DNA from 2 places in the Kitasatospora sp. NPDC050463 genome. Region 1 is predicted to be linked to the other one. Evidence: predicted binding sites of a transcription regulator. Region 1 holds the regulator's gene; the other holds the start of a gene.
What was found. The regulator HrcA, encoded in region 1, represses chaperone genes, less so after heat shock. The targets are predictions, from matches to a motif close to TTNGCACTCNGNNNNNCNGAGTGCNAA.
Positions count from the first base shown of each region.

Region 1 (8,718 bases):
CCTTGGTGGTGCCGAACGCGGCCTCCTCCAGGGTGATCTCCAGCCGGATCATGGCGTCCTGGCCGCGCCGGGTGCGCGAGCGCGGGCCGCGCTGACCGGAGGCCGCGCCGAAGAACGCGTCCATGATGTCGGAGAAGCCGAATCCGGCCGCGCCCGCGCCGAAGCCGCCCGCGCCGCCGCCGTTGGGCGAGAGGGGATCCCCGCCGAGGTCGTAGACCTGCCGCTTCTGCGGGTCGGAGAGGACCTCGTAGGCGGCGTTGATCTCCTTGAACCGCTCCTGCGTCTTCGGGTCCGGGTTGACGTCCGGGTGCAGTTCGCGCGCCAGGCGCCGGAACGCCTTCTTGATCTCGTCCTGCCCCGCATCCCGTCGGACGCCGAGTACCGCGTAGTAGTCCGTGGCCACCAAATGCTCCGCTTGTTCCGCCTGTAGAAGTGCTTGCGACTGGTACCGGTGTCACCCGTGCGACACCGGTCGTTCCCTACGACTCGGCCAGGATCTGGCCCACGTACCGTGCCACCGCTCGCACCGCCCCCATTGTGCCCGGATAGTCCATCCGGGTCGGACCGATCACACCCAGCTTGGCCACGCTCTCGTCGCCCGAACCGTAACCGACGGAGACGACCGAGGTGGAATTGAGCCCTTCGTACGCGTTCTCCCGACCGATCCGGACCGTCATCCCGGCGTCGGCGGTCTCGCCCAGCAGGCGGAGCAGGATGACCTGCTCCTCCAGTGCTTCCAGCACCGGCTGGATGGTGAGCGGGAAGTCGTGGCCGAAGCGGGTCAGGTTGGCCGTGCCGGCCAGCATGATCCGCTCCTCGTTCTGCTCGGCGAGCGCCTCGAAGAGCGTCGCCAGGACGACGGTGACCGCCGGCCGGTCCGCCGCCTCGAACATCGCCGGGAGCTCGTCCAGCAGCCCCGGCACCTCGGGCAGCCGCACACCGACGGCCCGTGCGTTGATCCTGGCACGCAGGTCCGCGAGGACCACCTCGCCGACCGTGCCCGGGCAGTCGACCATCCGCTGCTCGACCCGGCCGGTGTTGGTGATCAGGACCAGCATCACCTTCGCCGGAGCCAGCGCGACGAGCTCGATGTGACGCACCGTGGACCGGGAGAGCGAGGGGTACTGGACCACCGCGACCTGCCGGGTGAGCTGGGCGAGCAGCCGGACCGTACGGGCGACCACGTCGTCCAGGTCCACCGCGCCGTCCAGGAAGTGCCGGATGGCCCGCCGCTCGGGCGCGCTCATCGGCTTGACCTCGGCCAGCCGGTCGACGAACAGGCGGTACCCCTTGTCGGTGGGGATCCGTCCGGCGCTGGTGTGCGGCTGGTGGATGAAGCCGTCCTCCTCCAGCGCGGCCATGTCGTTGCGGACGGTGGCCGGGGAGACCCCGAGGTTGTGTCGTTCGACGAGGGCCTTGGAGCCGACCGGCTCCTCGGTGCCCACATAGTCCTGGACGATGGCGCGGAGCACGGCGAGCTTGCGTTCGTCGAGCTGTCGGACCTCACCGGCCATGGGGCACGCACCTCCCTCTTCGCACGTTGTCCGTGGTGACATTGTCCGTTCTGGCATGTTCCGGGCCGCTCTGGGCGGACCGCGGCTTTGGCACTCCGAACAGACGAGTGCCAGAACCGTACCTGCCAGTGTAAGGCCCGGGTCCGACGGCAGGAACGGCCCCGCCGGGGTGATCCTGCCCGCACTCCGCGGCACGCGGGTGATGCCGCGGGCCCGGCCGGGTGGCAGCATCGATAGCGAACGGCGAACGGAGGACCAGCGATGTCGACCTCGGGCCAGCACACCCGCTTCGCACCGGACCGCGGCCTGACCGGCCGGATGGTCGGGACGATGTTCGTGATCGGGCTGCTGTACGTCGGATTCACCGGCCTGTTGATCGCGCTGCTGCGCGGCGCCTGGCCACTGATCGTGCTGATCTCCGGCGGGCTGTTCGTGGCCCAGTTCTGGTTCAGCGACAAGATCACCGAGCGGGCGATGGGCGCCCACCGGGTGACCCCGGAGCAGTACCCCCAGCTGCACGGCACCGTCGACCGGCTCTGCGCGCTCGCCGACATGCCCAAACCGCGGGTGGCGGTCGCCGACAACGACATGCCGAACGCCTTCGCGACCGGCCGCAACCCGCAGAACGCGGTGGTCTGCGTCACCACCGGGCTGCTGCGGCGGCTGGAGCCCGAGGAACTGGAGGGCGTCCTGGCCCACGAACTGTCGCACGTCGCCCACCGGGACGTCGCGGTGATGACCGTCGCCGGGTTCCTCGGAGTGCTGGCCGGGGCGATGACCCGGATCGCGATGTACGGCGGTTTCATGGGCGGCGCCCGCAACAGCAACGACTCCAACGCCGCGATCGCCGCGCTGGTCATCCCGCTGGTGTCGGTCGTGGTGTACGCGATCAGCTTCCTGCTGACCCGGCTGCTCTCCCGCTACCGGGAGCTGGCGGCCGACCGGGCGGCCGCCCAGCTCACCGGCCGGCCCAGCGCGCTGGCCTCGGCACTGACCAAGGTGACCGGCCAGATCGCCGCGATCCCGACCAAGGACCTGCGCCAGGCGCAGGCGTACAACGCCTTCTACTTCGCCCCGGCGCTGAGCGCCCGGGACGCCGCCTCGCAGCTGTTCTCCACCCACCCGTCGCTGGAGAAGCGGCTGGAGCAGCTGGAGCAGCTGGCGAGGATCTCCACCCAGCTCGGCCGCTGAGCCGCCGCACGAACCCCGGAGGGGACCGCCGTGGGAATCCTGGACGCGCTGTTCGGCCGCACCAAGCCCGTCAGGCCCGATCTCGACCAGCTGTTCGGCGTGCCGTCGGCCGCGCTGACCCTGGAGGCGGCGGCCGGCTTCCGGCCGACCGGTGTCGGGTCGGTCTGCTTCGCCTCCGTCGAGGGCGGGGCGTTCGTCGAGGTCGAGCGGCAGGTCCGGGCCCTGCTGGACGCCGACACCGAGCGCGGCGGCGTCCCGGTGGAGGCCTCCAAGGACGCCTACGGGTACTCCTGGCTGCTCGCCCGGCACACGCCCGAGGAGCTGCCGGAGCTGGTCAACGACCTGCACGCGGTCAACAGCGAGCTGGAGGCGAACGGCTTCGGCCCGCAGCTGCTCTGCTCGCTGGTGGGCTTCCGCGGCGCCGAGGGGCAGCCGCTGGCGCTGGTCTACCTGTACAAACGCGGCACCTTCTACCCGTTCGCGCCGGTGCCGGGCGGTGGGGAGAAGCGCAACAGCCCGCTGGAGCTGCAGGTCAACGCCATGCTGGGGAACGACCTACGGCTGGAGAAGGACCTCACCCGCTGGTTCCCGGTCTGGGGCGCGCCGGGCCTGTGAGGGCCCTCGGCGCCGGCCGGTGCCGCTGCCTATAGTCGGCTGCATGCGCAGCCGCCAGTACGGACCGGACCTCACCCCGCCGTGGAAGAGGCAACAGCCCGCCCCCGAAGTACCCGCCGAGCGGGACCTCGTGGTCGAGGAGGCCGCGACCGGTTTCTGCGGGGCGGTGGTGCGCTGCGAGAAGACCGCCGAGGGGCTCACCGTCACCCTGGAGGACCGCTTCGGCAAGCACCGGGTCTTCCCGCTGGTCCCGCGCGGCTTCCTGCTCGACGGGAGGGCGGTCACCCTGGTCCGGCCCGCCGGCGCCGCACCGGCGCCCTCCCGGGCCCCGGGCCGGACGGCCTCCGGTTCGGTCGCCGTCCCCGGCGCCCGGGCCCGGGTCGCCCGGGAGTCGCGGATCTACGTCGAGGGACGGCACGACGCCGAGCTGGTCGAGCGGGTCTGGGGCGACGACCTGCGGATCGAGGGCGTGGTCGTCGAGTACCTGGAGGGCATCGACGACCTGCCGGCGATCGTCGCCGACTTCGCCCCCGGCCCCGGCCGCCGGCTCGGCGTCCTGGTCGACCACCTGCTCCCCGGCACCAAGGAGCACCGGATCGCCGCCCGGGTCACCGGCACGGCGGTGCTGGTCGCCGGCCACCCGTACATCGACGTCTGGCAGGCCGTGAAGCCCTCCTCCGTCGGCATCCCCGGCTGGCCGGACGTCCCGTACGGCGAGGTCTGGAAGGAGGGCGTCTGCCGCCGCCTCGGCTGGCCGGTGGACACCCCCGCCGCGTGGAAGCGGATCCTCGCCTCGGTCGACTCCTACAAGGACCTGGAACCCGCACTGCTGGCCAAGGTGGAGGAACTGATCGACTTCGTGACTCTGGCCGAGTGACTACGCGTACGTCCGGAACTCCGAGGTGTCCAGGACCAGGCCGAGCAGGTCCGGGTTCTCGAAGATCCCGGTAGTCGCACGCCCCCTCCGACGGCTGGCACCCACGGTGACGAAGGTCAGTCCACCAGGTCGCGCACGACCGCGTCGGCCAGCAGGCGGCCCTGGAGGGTGAGGGTGGCGCGGCCCCCGGCCCAGCCGGCGGGGTCGAGCAGGCCCTCGCCGAGGGCGCGCTCGGCGGCCTTCAGGCCGGCCCCGGCGAGGAGGGTGAGCGGGATGCCCTCGGCGAGGCGCAGTTCGAGCAGGATCCGCTCGACCCGGCGGTCCTCGTCGGTGAGCAGCTCGCGGCCCTGGGCCGGGGTGCGCCGCTCGGCCAGGGCGCGGGCGTAGCCGGCCGGGTGCTTGGCGTTCCACCAGCGGACGCCACCGACGTGGCTGTGCGCGCCGGGGCCGGCGCCCCACCAGTCGCCGCCGGTCCAGTAGAGCTCGTTGTGGCGGCAGCGGCCCTCCGGGGTGGTGGCCCAGTTGGAGACCTCGTACCAGGAGTAGCCGGCGGCGGCGAGCGCCTCCTCGGCGATCAGGTACCGGTCGGCGTGCACGTCGTCGTCGATCATCGGCAGTTCGCCGCGCTTGACCCGGGCGGCCAGCTTGGTGCCGTCCTCGACGATCAGCGAGTAGGCCGAGACGTGGTCCGGTCCGGCCCCGATCGCGGCGTCCAGCGAGGCCCGCCAGTCGTCGTCGGACTCGCCGGGGGTGCCGTAGATGAGGTCGAGGTTGACGTGCTCGAAGCCGGCCGCGCGGGCCTCCGCCACGCAGGCCTCCGGGCGGCCCGGGGTGTGGTGGCGGTCGAGCAGCTGGAGCACGTGCGGCCGGGCGCTCTGCATGCCGAAGGAGATCCGGTTGTAGCCGCCCGCGCGCAGCTCGGCGAGGTAGGCCGGGTCGACCGACTCGGGATTGGCCTCGGTGGTGACCTCGGCGCCGTCGGCGAGCCCGAACTCCTCGCGAATGGCCGCCAGCATCTTCACCAGGTCCCGGGCGGGCAGCAGGGTGGGCGTGCCGCCGCCGAGGAATACCGTCCGCACCGGCAGGTCGGCGGAGCCGAGGACCTTGCGCGCCAGCCGGATCTCGGCGACCACGTTGTCGGCGTACGTCTCCTGGGAGGCGACGGCGCCCGAGGAACGCAGCTCGGTGGCGGTGTAGGTGTTGAAGTCGCAGTAGCCGCAGCGGCTCGCGCAGTACGGCACGTGCAGGTAGAAGCCGAACGGCCGCGACCCGAGCCCGGTGAGGGCGTGCGCGGGCAGGGAACCGTCGGACGGCACGGGTTCGCCGTCGGGGAGTGCGGAGGGCATGGCCCCATTGTCCCGTACGGCCGGGGCACACCCGAAACGGGCGGGCGGGCCCGGCGGCCGCACGGGACTTCGGGCGGATCAGGCCTCGTTGGCGCCCGCGTACATCTCGGTGACGGCGTCCGCGTACGTCCGCTCGACCACCGGGCGCTTGATCTTCAGGCTCGGCGTGAGCTCGCCGTGCTCGATGTCCAGGTCGCGCGGGAGCAGCGTGAACTTCTTGATCGTCTGCCAGCGCTGGAGGTCGGTGTTGAGGCGCCGCACGAAGCCGTCGATCAGCTGGTGCGTCTTCGGGTCGCCGACCACCTCGGCGTACGACTTGCCGGCCAGGCCGTGCTCGGCGGCCCACGGCATGATCACCGACTCGTCCAGGCCGATCAGCGCGGTGCAGAAGTTGCGGCCGTTGCCGATCACCAGGATGTTGCTGACGAACGGGCAGACCGCCTTGAACTTGCCCTCCACCTCGCTCGGCGCGACGTACTTGCCGCCGGAGGTCTTGAACATGTCCTTCTTGCGGTCGGTGATCCGCAGGAAGTCGTCCCGGCCGATCTCGCCGATGTCCTCGGTGTGGAACCAGCCGTCCGGCTCCAGCACCTCCGCGGTCTTCTCCGGCAGGTTGTGGTAACCGCGCATGACGCCGGGACCGCGGAGCAGGATCTCGCCGTCCTCGGCGATCCGGACCTCGGTGCCGGGCAGCACGGTGCCGATGGTGCCGACCCGGACGTCCTCGGCGGGGTTCACGCAGACCCCGGCCGACGTCTCGGTCAGGCCGTAGCCCTCCAGGACGGGCACGCCGACGCCGGCGAAGAAGTAGCCGATCTCGGGTGCCAGCGCGGCGCTGCCGGAGACCGAGCCGCGCATCCGCCCGCCGAACGCGGCCCGGATCTTGGTGTACACCAGCTTGTCGGCCAGCGCGTGCTGCAGCCGCAGCCCCAGCGGGGCGCTGTCGCGCCCGGTGGCGATCCGGTTGGCCTGGGTGACCCGGGCGTAGTCGCGGGCGGTCTTCGCCGCCCACATGAAGATCTTGTACTTGGCGCCGCCCTCGGCCCGGGCCTTGCCGGCGATGCCGTTGTAGACCTTCTCGAAGATGCGCGGCGCCGAGGCCATCATGGTCGGGCGGATCACCGGCAGGTTGTGGATGATCCGGTCGACCCGGCCGTCCAGCGCCATCACGTGGCCGGTGGCGATCTGGCCGCAGATCAGGCTCTTGCCGAACACGTGCGACAGCGGCAGCCACATGAACTGCACGTCATCCGCGCGCAGCAGCCCGCTCTGCTCCTGGGCCCGGCCCTGGTACGCCCAGCAGTCGTGCACCAGGCGCACGCCCTTGGGGCGACCGGTGGTGCCTGAGGTGTAGATGAGGGTGGCCAGCTGCTCCTTGTCGAGCGCGGCGACGGCCTTCTCCACGGCGTCCGGGTGCTGCTCCAGGTACTCGGCACCGAGCTGTTCCAGCTCGGCCAGGGTGAGCACGTTCAGCCCGGCCGGCGCCTCCAGGGGCGCGGCGCCGTCGAAGAGCACGGCGGTGCGCAGCTCGGGCAGCTGCCCGAGCTCGCCGATGACCTTGGCCAACTGCTTCTCGTTCTCGACGAAGAGCGCCCTGGAGCCCGAGTCGGAGAGGATGTAGGCCGTCTCATCGGCGTTGGTGCTGGGGTAGACGGCCGTGGTGGCCGCGCCCGCGCACATGTTGCCGAGGTCGGCGACGACCCACTCCAGCCGGGTGGAGGACATCAGCCCGACCCGGTCCTCCGGGCGGATGCCCAGGGACAACAGGCCGGCGGCCACCGCGAACACCCGGGTGGCGGTCTGCGCCCAGGTCAGCGAACGCCACTGCTCGGCGCCGGGGGCGCCGTCCGCCGCGTGCTCGTCCACCGGGACGGGGAAGCGGTAGGCCTCACCCGCCGGCGTGGCGGCGACCCGCTCCAGGAACAGGTGGGCGACGGAGGCGGGACGCCCGGCGACGATGTCGGCACGGCCGGAGTCGATCAGGGACTGCGCGGAACTCAACGAGGACCTCCGGGGGCGGGTGGCCGTCTGAGGGATGTCGCGGCGCCCGTGGGGGCGGTCGCCGGGCCCCCGGTTAACCGGACGGGTACCGGCGAGTAACAAGGGGGCAATCGTCAGCCTAGGGGGAAACCGGTCATTCCGTAAGAGGGTGAGGCCAGCTGGCACACCGGCGGGCCACCGGTGCAGCGCGCAACCGGGCCCGCCGGTAGGTTCGGCAAAGGACTGGACAAACCTCGGGGCGGCATAGCCCGAATCACCAGTACGAGTCCACCGAAGCATGAGAATTGGGATGCGAATCCCCACTGCCGACGACAAGAGTGTGCCAGTGCTGATCAGACTGCTCAGGGCGTACCTGCGCCCGTACTCCCGACCGATCTCCCTGCTGGTGCTGCTCCAGCTGGTGTCCACCCTGGCCCTGCTCTACCTGCCGACGCTGAACGCCGACATCATCGACCAGGGCGTGGTCAAGGGCGACACCGGCTACATCCTGCGCATCGGCGGCGTGATGATCGCCGTCACCGTCGTCCAGGCGCTCTGCTCCATCGGCGCCGTCCACTACGGCGCACGCACCGCCATGGCGTTCGGCCGGGACGTCCGGGCCGCCGTCTTCGACCGGGTCCAGACCTTCTCCGCCCGCGAGGTCGCCACCTTCGGCGCCCCCTCCCTGATCACCCGGACCACCAACGACGTCCAGCAGGTCCAGATGCTGGCCCTGATGAGCTTCACCCTGATGGTGGCCGCACCGATCATGTGCGTCGGCGGCATCGTCATGGCGCTCAACCAGGACGTGCCGCTCTCCGCGCTGCTGCTGGCCGTCGTCCCCCTGCTGGGCGTCGTGGTGGTCCTACTCGTCCGCTCGCTGCGCCCGAAGTTCCGCAGCATGCAGAAGAAGATCGACACCGTGAACCGGATCCTGCGCGAGCAGATCACCGGCATCCGGGTGATCCGCGCCTTCGTCAAGGACGACCACGAGCAGGCCCGGTTCGCCGGCGCCAACAAGGACCTGACCGGCGTCGCCCTCCAGGTCGGCCAGCTGATGTCGTTCATGTTCCCGATCGTGATGCTGGTGGTGAACGTCTCCAGCGTCGCCGTGCTCTGGTTCGGCGCGCAGCGGATCGACAGCGGCGGCATGGAGATCGGCGCCCTGACCGCCTTCCTCTCCTACCTGATGCAG
Region 1 is NZ_JBFAJO010000036.1:75,313-84,030, reverse strand. Features, by position in the region: gene dnaJ (molecular chaperone DnaJ) at 1-403, opposite strand, end outside; gene hrcA (heat-inducible transcriptional repressor HrcA) at 480-1,514, opposite strand; gene htpX (zinc metalloprotease HtpX) at 1,776-2,705, shown strand; gene AB0J08_RS22960 (hypothetical protein) at 2,736-3,320, shown strand; gene AB0J08_RS22955 (DUF3097 domain-containing protein) at 3,364-4,197, shown strand; gene hemW (radical SAM family heme chaperone HemW) at 4,314-5,543, opposite strand; gene AB0J08_RS22945 (long-chain fatty acid--CoA ligase) at 5,622-7,544, opposite strand; gene AB0J08_RS22940 (ABC transporter ATP-binding protein) at 7,870-8,718, shown strand, end outside.

Region 2 (8,718 bases), on a different contig from region 1:
CGAGCGGTCGATCTCCTCCTGGAGGTTCCCGGAGAGGTTCCAGGCCATCGCCTTCAGCCAGGACACCGAGTCGACCGGGGTCCACTGCTCGGGCTTGTAGTCGCCGTTCGCGACCCCGAGCAGCGCGTACTCCAGCGAGGCGCTCGCGCCGCCGGGGTGCTCGCCCAGCCAGGCGTTGACGCCCTCGGCGTAGGCCTGCAGGTACTTCTTGGTCTCGGGCGACAGCTGGGAGTCGAACTCCTTCTGCGCCACGTCACGCCAGCCCATGGTGCGGATGAAGGAGTCGGTCTCGACCTGGCTGTCGCCGAACATCTCGGAGAGCCGGCCCGCGGTGATGTGCCGTCGGACGTCCATCTCCCAGAACCGGTCCTGGGCCTGGACGTATCCCTGGGCGCGGAAGAGGTCCTCCGAGGTGTCCGCGTAGAGCTGGGGGATGCCGTTGGCATCCCGCTTCACGTCGACCGGCGCGCTCAGGCCCGCCACCTTGACGCTGCCGTCGACCTCCGGGAAGGACGCGCGGACCGCGGCCACCCCCCGGTAGCCGCCGTAGCCGGCGCCGGCCACCAGCAGCACGACCAGCACGATCACGATCAGACGGGCGCGCCGGAACTTCTTCGAGCGGGGCATCTGGGTCCTTGCGGTCCTCGACTGGGGGGCGGGCGGGCATGTCCAGGGCACTCGGCCATGACAGGGCACCACATTAGGCCGACTCGCCTGGCGGGCGTGCACGGGGGACGCTCACGGTGGGATCGGACGAGGTCAGCGAAGGGTAGGGAGGGGCCCATGTGAGCAGCGAAACTAAAGATATGGCAAAATGTTAGACTGAGTAACGATCCGCTAGGGGAGCAATCTCCCTGGCCGGTCGGCTCCCTCCGGCCTCACCGCCGCCAGACACCCCGCCCGCCCCCAGCCTGCCCGAGGTGCCCCTGCGTGAATGTCGACCACCTGAACCAGCTGCTCCTCGAGTTCTCCGTGATCCTGCTGGTCGCGGTGGTCGCCGTGCGCTTCTCGACCCGGTCCGGGCTGCCCAGCCTGTTGATCTACCTCGGCATCGGCGTCGCACTCGGCCAGAACGGCCTCGGCTTCGCCTTCAACAACGCCGCGCTGACCCAGGTGATCGGCTACGCCGCACTGGTCGTCATCCTGGCCGAGGGCGGCCTCAAGACGAGCTGGCGCGAGGTCAGACCCGTGATGCCGGCGGCCACCGTGCTCGCCACGGTCGGCGTCGGGATAAGCGTCTTCGTGACCGCCGCCGGCGCGCACTGGCTGGTCGGCCTGGACTGGCGGACCTCCATGCTGCTCGGGGCGATCGTCTCCTCGACCGATGCGGCTGCCGTCTTCTCCGTCCTGCGGATGGTGCCGCTGCCGCACCGGCTGACCGGACTGCTGGAGGCCGAGTCCGGCTTCAACGACGCACCCGTGGTCATCCTGGTCGTCGCCTTCGCCACCACCGGCGAGCTGGACTCCTGGTACGTCCTGATCGGCACGATCATCGCGGAGCTGGCGATCGGCGCGGCGGTCGGCTACACGGTCGGCAGGCTCGGCGCGTTCGGGATCAAGCACGTCGCACTGCCGTCCTCCGGCCTCTACCCGATCGCCGTCCTCGCGCTCACCGTGCTCGCCTACGCCGGCGGCGCGCTGCTGCACGGCTCCGGCTTCCTCGCCGTCTACATCAGCGCGGTCATCCTGGGGAACGCCAAACTGCCGCACGGCCCGGCGGTCCGCGGCTTCGCCGACGGCCTGGCCTGGATCGGGCAGATCGGCATGTTCGTGCTGCTCGGCCTGCTCTGCACGCCTGAGACCATGGGCTCGGCCGTGGTGCCCGCGCTGGTGATCGGCGCCGTGCTGGTCTTCCTGGCCAGACCGCTGTCGGTGGTGCTCACGCTCACGCCCTTCAAGCTTCCCGGCCGCGAACAGGCACTGCTCAGCTGGGCCGGGCTGCGCGGGGCGGTGCCGATCGTGCTGGCCACCATCCCGATGGTGTCGAACGCGCCGATGGCCCAGGACGTCTTCAACATCGTCTTCATCCTGGTCGTGGTCTTCACCCTGCTCCAGGGCCCGACCCTGCCCTGGGTCGCCAAGTGGCTGAGGGTCTCCGAGGGCTCGATGGGCCAGGACCTCGGCATCGAGTCCGCCCCCCTGGAGAAGCTGCACGGGCACCTGCTGTCGGTGGCCCTGTCGCCGACCTCCAGGATGTCCGGCGTGGAGATCGGCGAACTGCGGCTGCCCGCCGGCGCGGCGGTGACCCTGGTGGTCCGGGACGGGAGCAGCTTCGTCCCGGACAAGGCCACCGTGCTGCGCGGCGGGGACGAGCTGCTGGTCGTCACGACGGACGAGGTGAGCGAGGCCGCAGAGCGGCGGCTGCGGGCCGTGGACAAGGGCGGCAAGCTCGCAGGCTGGCTGTACGGCAGGTGACCACGGGCGCTTCACCCAGGTTCACCCGCCATCGGCGGGACAGATGGGGATGTCCTCTGTATTGTGGAGAAAGCGCGCCATCTACGCGCGTATACGCATGACGATTGAGACACCCCAGCATCTGTCTGAAGCAGAGTTGGCGCGACCGCTCGGCGGCCGCGGCCCTGATCTCGGCAACCACGCCGAGCCGGCCCGGTAACTACCCCGGTCGACGCGCGAGAGGACGACTCTCGGCGCCGTCGGGGCCACCCCATGCCCCTTCCGCGCTACCAGGCAGCAGGAAGGACCGACCGTGACGGCCCGCCGAACGGTCGACAACACCGCGGACACCCGCGCTGCCCTGGCCACGGCCACCCACCCCGACACCGGGCCGGGCACCGAGGCCGCCACCGACCGGGGCGCACCCGCCCGCGTCGGATACGGCGCACTGCTGCGCACCCCCGGGGCCTGGACGTTCCTCGCCCCCGCCTTCGCCGCGCGGCTCCCGTACGCGATGCTCAGCCTGGGCATCGTCCTGCTGGTCCTGGACACCCACGGCTCGTACGGCACGGCCGGCAGCGTCGCGGCGGTCTCGGCCGTCGCCCAGGCCTTCGTCGGGCCGCAGACCGGCCGGCTGGCCGACCGCTACGGCCAGGCCGCCGTACTCGTCCCGAGCGTGATCGTGCACGCGGTCTCGGTCGGCGCGCTGATCGCACTGGCCCTGGGCCACGCCCCGGTCTGGTCCCTCTTCCTCGCCGCCGCCCCGGCCGGCGCCAGCGTGCCGCAGGTCGGCGCGATGGTCCGCTCCCGCTGGGTCGCCAAGCTCACCACGGAGAGCACGGAGGCTCCCGCCGTCTCAGCCGCGAAGCTGAACACCGCGTTCGCCTTCGAGTCGGTGACGGACGAGTTCACCTTCGTGATCGGCCCGGTTCTCGCCGGCGTCATCGCCACCTCGCTCAACCCCTCCGCCGGGCTGATCGCCGAGGCCGCGCTGACCGTGGCCGGCGGGCTCGCCTTCGCCGCCCAGCGGCGCACCGCCCCGGCCAGGCACCCGCACCAGCCCGGCGTCCGCCGCGTCTCCGCGCTCGCCTCCCCCGGCGTCCGGCTGCTGGCCGGCGCGTTCCTGGGCGTCGGCACCGTCTTCGGCGCGATGCAGGTCTCGGTGACCGCCTTCACCGAGTCGGTCGGCCAGCCCGGGGCCAGCGGCACCGTGTACGGGATCTTCGCCGGCGGCTCGATGCTGGCCGGCGTGCTGTACGGCATGGTCGCCTGGCGGCGAGCCGCCCGGCACCGGATGCTCGCCAGCTACGCGCTGCTGGTCCTGGGCTGCTCGACGCTCTGGGCGATGCCCAACCTGGTCGCGCTGTCCGTCGCCGGGCTGGTCTGCGGTCTGGCCATCGCGCCGACGCTGATCACCGGCTACACCCTGGTCGAGACGCTGGTCGCGGCCGGCGCCAAGACCGAGGCCTTCACCTGGCTGACCGGTGCCATCGGGCTGGGCCTGGCGGCCGGGTCCACGGTGGCCGGGCGGCTGATCGACGGGCACGGGCCCTCGGCCGGGTTCCTGGTGCCGATGGCCGGTGCCGGACTGGGCCTGGTCGCGCTGGTCGCGCTGCGGCACCTGCTGGTGGCGCCGGGTACGCCGAGCACGGTGGTCGCGTCCGCCGGCGAGCGGGGTGCGGCGCCGCAACTGGTCGGGGCGGTCAAGGGCTGAGGCGCGGGGGCGCGGTGCCGGGTGGGTTCGGGTTCGGGTTCGGGTTCGGCTCGGTGCCGGGGGGCTGCTGGTCCGGCCAGTGCCCCGCCGGGGTGCGGGCCCGGGGCGGGAACGGACACTTCGGCGCGCCCCCGACTCATCTCACATTCGAGTCGCTGGACTGATCCAGCGGAATGCCGCATCATTGACCATCGTTAGCACTCATCAGGCGAGAGTGCCAGGAGGAAGACAAGTGCCCACGTACCAGTACCAGTGCACCGAGTGCGGCAACGGCCTGGAGGCGGTGCAGAAGTTCACCGACGAGGCGCTGACCACGTGCCCCAACTGCCAGGGACGACTCCGCAAGGTCTTCTCGGCCGTGGGTGTGGTCTTCAAGGGTTCCGGCTTCTACCGGACCGACAGCCGTTCGTCGTCCAGCAGCTCGGTGGGCACCGGTTCCTCGGCACCGGCCTCGGGCTCGGCCTCCTCGAGCTCGTCCTCGTCTGCGGCCTCGTCCTCGGGCGGCTCGGCCCCCGCGGCGAGCCCGGCTCCGGCGGCGAAGCCCGCCGGCTGAGTCCAGACTTCGGAAGGCCCGTGGGCCCGCGCCACCGCGCGGACCACGGGCCTTCCGCCTGCCCGGGCACGGGTGGGGCCCGGCGCTCGCGGCGGCCGGCGGCTGGCGACCTGCGACGGTCTGACCGCTTGGGGGCCGGCGCTGCTCGGGGTGCCTGCGCACCGCGGCGGGGCGTCCACCGGGTGCGGCCGTCAGCCGAGCGCAGGCCGATTGCCCCGTACGGGCGTACGAAGTTGTCCACAGGGCCGAGTTGTCCACAGGCCTGGGGAAAGGGCTTTCGCCGAACTCGCGAGCCGCCCAGAGTGTGCGTCGAAGAGCCGGACCGCTTCTCGGGCCGGCCCCCTGCGACCACCGGCGGTGCCCATGTCGACCACGAGCCTCCCCCTGCCGTTCCCGCTGCCGCTCCCCGCTCCGGCCGTCCCACCGCGGCAGGAGGTGCCCTCGTTCCCGCCGATCCGGCGTGGCGGCGGCCGCCTCCACCGGCTCCGTCGGGCCGTCCGGCACCGGGTCGCCGCGCCCGCCCTGCTCCTGCTCGTGCTGGCGGCCGTGCTGGCCTTCGGGCCCACGCGGGCGGGCCTGTCCCCGCCGGGCGCCGCGTCGGTGGGCCGGACGGGTTGTCAATCAGGCAGCATCGAAGATCACCCGTAACGGGACAACGACTTCGTCGTTCACGCGGCATGAAAGGCTTCAAGCAATTCCTGCTGCGTGGCAATGTGGTCGAACTCGCCGTCGCCGTCGTCATCGGCGCGGCCTTCACCGCCGTCATCAACGCCTTCGTCAAGGGCGTGATCAACCCGATCGTCGGCGCCTTCGGGGCCAAGGACCTCTCGTCCTACAGCTCCTGCCTCAAGGGCCCCTGCGAGGTGAGCGCGACCGGCGAGGTCACGACCGGCATCCTCATCCTGTGGGGCTCGGTGCTGAGCGCCCTCCTGCAGTTCGTGATCACCGCGGCCGTCGTCTACTTCTGCCTGATCTTGCCGATGACAAGGTACGCCGCCAGGCGCAAGAGCCTCGCCGAGATTCAGTCGGACGCCGAGGCCAAGGAGGTCCTCCTGCTCACCGAAATCCGCGACGCGCTGGTCGTGCAGCAGCGCTGAGCGCCGTCCCCGTCAGTCGCCGTGGTGCGGCGGGCGCTGGCTCAGGTACCAGTCCAGTCCCCGTACACCGCCCTCCCCCGCTCCCGGGCGCCCGCCCCAGCCCGCGTCGGTGTCGTCGCGGGACTGCTGGTCCAGCGGGTCCCGGAAGACCAGCCGGGCCTTCGCCGCCGCCTCGGTACCGCCCCTCGCTGCCTTGGCGTCGCCCGCCGTCGTCACGGCCTCCGCAGCGTCCGCCCTGTCCTGCCCATCCGTACTGTCCTGCCCGGGCTGCTGCTCGCTCACCGGCCCGCCTCCGTCTCGCACGTCGTCCACTCCTCAAGCCTAGAAGCTTCCCGCCCCGGTGCCGCCCGTCCACCCGGGAACGCGCCTGGGCCCCGGTGCGGAGAGTCCGCACTGGGGCCCGCGGCAGTGGCCGCCACCACCGTCACCGGCGACGCCGTGGTGATCGACCCACGGCCGGGAGGCGTCAGGCGGCCTCGAAGCCCGCGTGGTCGGCGATCCGCTTCAGCTCGGCCAACGCATGCTTCTCGATCTGGCGGATCCGCTCACGCGTCAGCCCGTGCTGCTTGCCGACCTCGGTGAGCGTCCGCTCGCGGCCGTCCTCCATCCCGTACCGCGACCGGATGATCGAGGCCGTCCGGTCGTCCAGGCGCCCGATCAGGCCGTCCAGCTCCTCGCGGCGGAGCATGACCATGACGGCGTCCTCCGGGGACGTCGCCCCGGTGTCCTCGACCAGGTCGCCGAACTGGGTCTCGCCCTCGTCGTCGACCGACATGTTGAGGCTCACCGGGTCACGCGCCCAGTCCAGCACGTCCTTGATCCGCGCCTCGGTGGTGTCCAGCTCGGCTGCGATCTCGGCCGGCTCGGGCTCGCGGCCCAGTTCCTTGGACTTCTCGCGCTGGACCCGCCGGATCCGGCCCAGCTCCTCGACCAGGTGGACGGGCAGCCGGATGGTGCGCGACTGGTCGGCGATGGACCGGGTGATCGCCTGCCGGATCCACCAGGTGGCATAGGTGGAGAACTTGAAGCCCTTGGCGTAGTCGAACTTCTCGACCGCACGCACCAGGCCGGCGTTGCCCTCCTGGATGAGGTCCAGCAGAGGGAGACCGCTGCGCGGGTAACGCCGAGCGACGGCGACCACGAGCCGGAGATTGGAGCGGATGAAGACGTCCTTGGCACGCTCGGCGTCCTCGGCTATCGCCTCCAGCTCCTCGCGCTTGACGCCCTTGGGGAGCTCCGCCTCGTCCAGCAGGTGCCGGGCGTACACGCCTGCCTCGATCCGCAGCGAGAGCTCGACCTCCTCGGCGGCATCGAGCAGGGGCGTCCTGGCGATCTCGTCGAGGTACATGCCGACCAGGTCACGGTCGGCCTCAAGGTTGGTCGGGCGGGCCGCGCGAGTCCGGTCGGCCCTGTCGCGAACGACGGCACGGGTGGCCATGCTTGCTCCCTTTGCTGGTATTGCCGAGCTCTGCCTGCCTGCCCCCGAGAGGGCAAGAATGCGGGCCCCGAGGGGCTCACACGTAACGATCCAACGAACAGATTCCGGACAACATTCCCAAGTCGCTCAGATTCTTCCAGCGATGCAGTATCCTGCCGGATTTCACCGCGATCCTGGACGGAGGGTGACCACTGCGGCACCACAGGTGTCGGCCGGGCGACCGATCCGGAGCGACCGCCGACACCGGGCGACACTTGAAGGGGGCCACGCCCGCCCTCGCGGAGCCGCCGGCCCACCTCTTTGCACACTCTTCACTCTTCTGAACCCGCCGACAGCCGCCCGCGTTCCCGAGTCGCCCGGCCCGATCGGCACCCCCCGGCCCACCCGCACGTCGAAGCCGCCCGCGCTCGCGCCCCGGCGCACGCAGGTTCTCCGCACAAAAGATGCCAAATCGCTATCGGCCCGGCGTCCGATCAGCACAACGCACTGGGAAGGTGTCAGCCATGTACCTGACCAACAGCTCGCCCTCCCTCACCCCGCGTAGTCGCCATCTGCTCCGGCACACGGCGCTCGCGGCGGGCTGTGCCGCGCTGTTCGCCGCCCTGGCCACCCTGGTGCAGACCGCCTGGTCTCCGCTCGCCGGCCTGGACCAGGGGTGGATCGACAGCATGCACAGCGACGCCCGGGGCCGAAGAGTCTGGGTCGCCTCGGTGCAGATGCTCTCCGACATCGGCGGCACGATCACCATGCGTGCGCTGCTCGGCGTGGCCGCGGTCTGGCTCTGGCTGATCGGAGCACGGGTGCTGGCCTGCTGGACAGCGGCACAGACCCTGGTCGGCTGGGGCCTCCTGTGGGCACTGAAGCTCTCCTTCGACCGCCCGCGGCCGCACTTCACCGACCCGGTCGCGCACGCCGGCGGCCCGGCCTTCCCCTCCGGACACGCGATGGCCTCCGCGATCACCTGCGCCGTCCTGGTCGGGCTGGTCTGGCACCGGACCTCACGCGGCGGACGGATCGCCGCCTGTTCGGTCGCCGCGCTGACGGTGCTGACGGTCGGCTGGACCAGGATCGCCCTCGGTGTCCACTGGCCGAGCGACGTACTGGGCGGCTGGCTGGCCGCCGGGGTCGTCCTGGGTGCGGTCACCGTCGCCGTCGAACTGCGCCGGCCCGGCGCGCTGGCCCGGGACATCCGACGGGTCAACTGGCGGACCAGGCCGAGGGTCCAGCGCGTCCTGGCCTCCCCGGTCGTCCCGGTCACCGCGGCACTGTACGACCCGGCCTTCGAAGAGGCCGGCGACCGCCCGGACGACGCGGTCCACTGACGCGAGACGCCGAGAGGGCCGGCCGGAGCACCTCGACGCCCGGGAGGGCCAAAACCGCGGCCCCGGCCCCTTCAGGTCCACCAGGCACCCCCTAGCCTGGCCGCCATGCCGCTTCCTTCGACGCCCGACCGCCCCGCCGCCTCTCCCGACCACCCGGACCGACCGCTGAGGATCGCCGCGGCCCAGGCCCAGGCCGTGGC
Region 2 is NZ_JBFAJO010000001.1:143,945-152,662, forward strand. Features, by position in the region: gene AB0J08_RS00610 (penicillin acylase family protein) at 1-627, opposite strand, end outside; gene AB0J08_RS00615 (potassium/proton antiporter) at 931-2,415, shown strand; gene AB0J08_RS00620 (MFS transporter) at 2,843-4,108, shown strand; gene AB0J08_RS00625 (FmdB family zinc ribbon protein) at 4,341-4,661, shown strand; gene AB0J08_RS00630 (hypothetical protein) at 5,025-5,309, shown strand; gene mscL (large conductance mechanosensitive channel protein MscL) at 5,339-5,758, shown strand; gene AB0J08_RS00640 (hypothetical protein) at 5,771-6,040, opposite strand; gene AB0J08_RS00645 (sigma-70 family RNA polymerase sigma factor) at 6,225-7,196, opposite strand; gene AB0J08_RS00650 (phosphatase PAP2 family protein) at 7,700-8,518, shown strand; gene AB0J08_RS00655 (carbon-nitrogen hydrolase family protein) at 8,624-8,718, shown strand, end outside.
Region 2: the regulator HrcA is predicted to act here: its motif matches at 4,303-4,329, upstream of AB0J08_RS00625 (FmdB family zinc ribbon protein).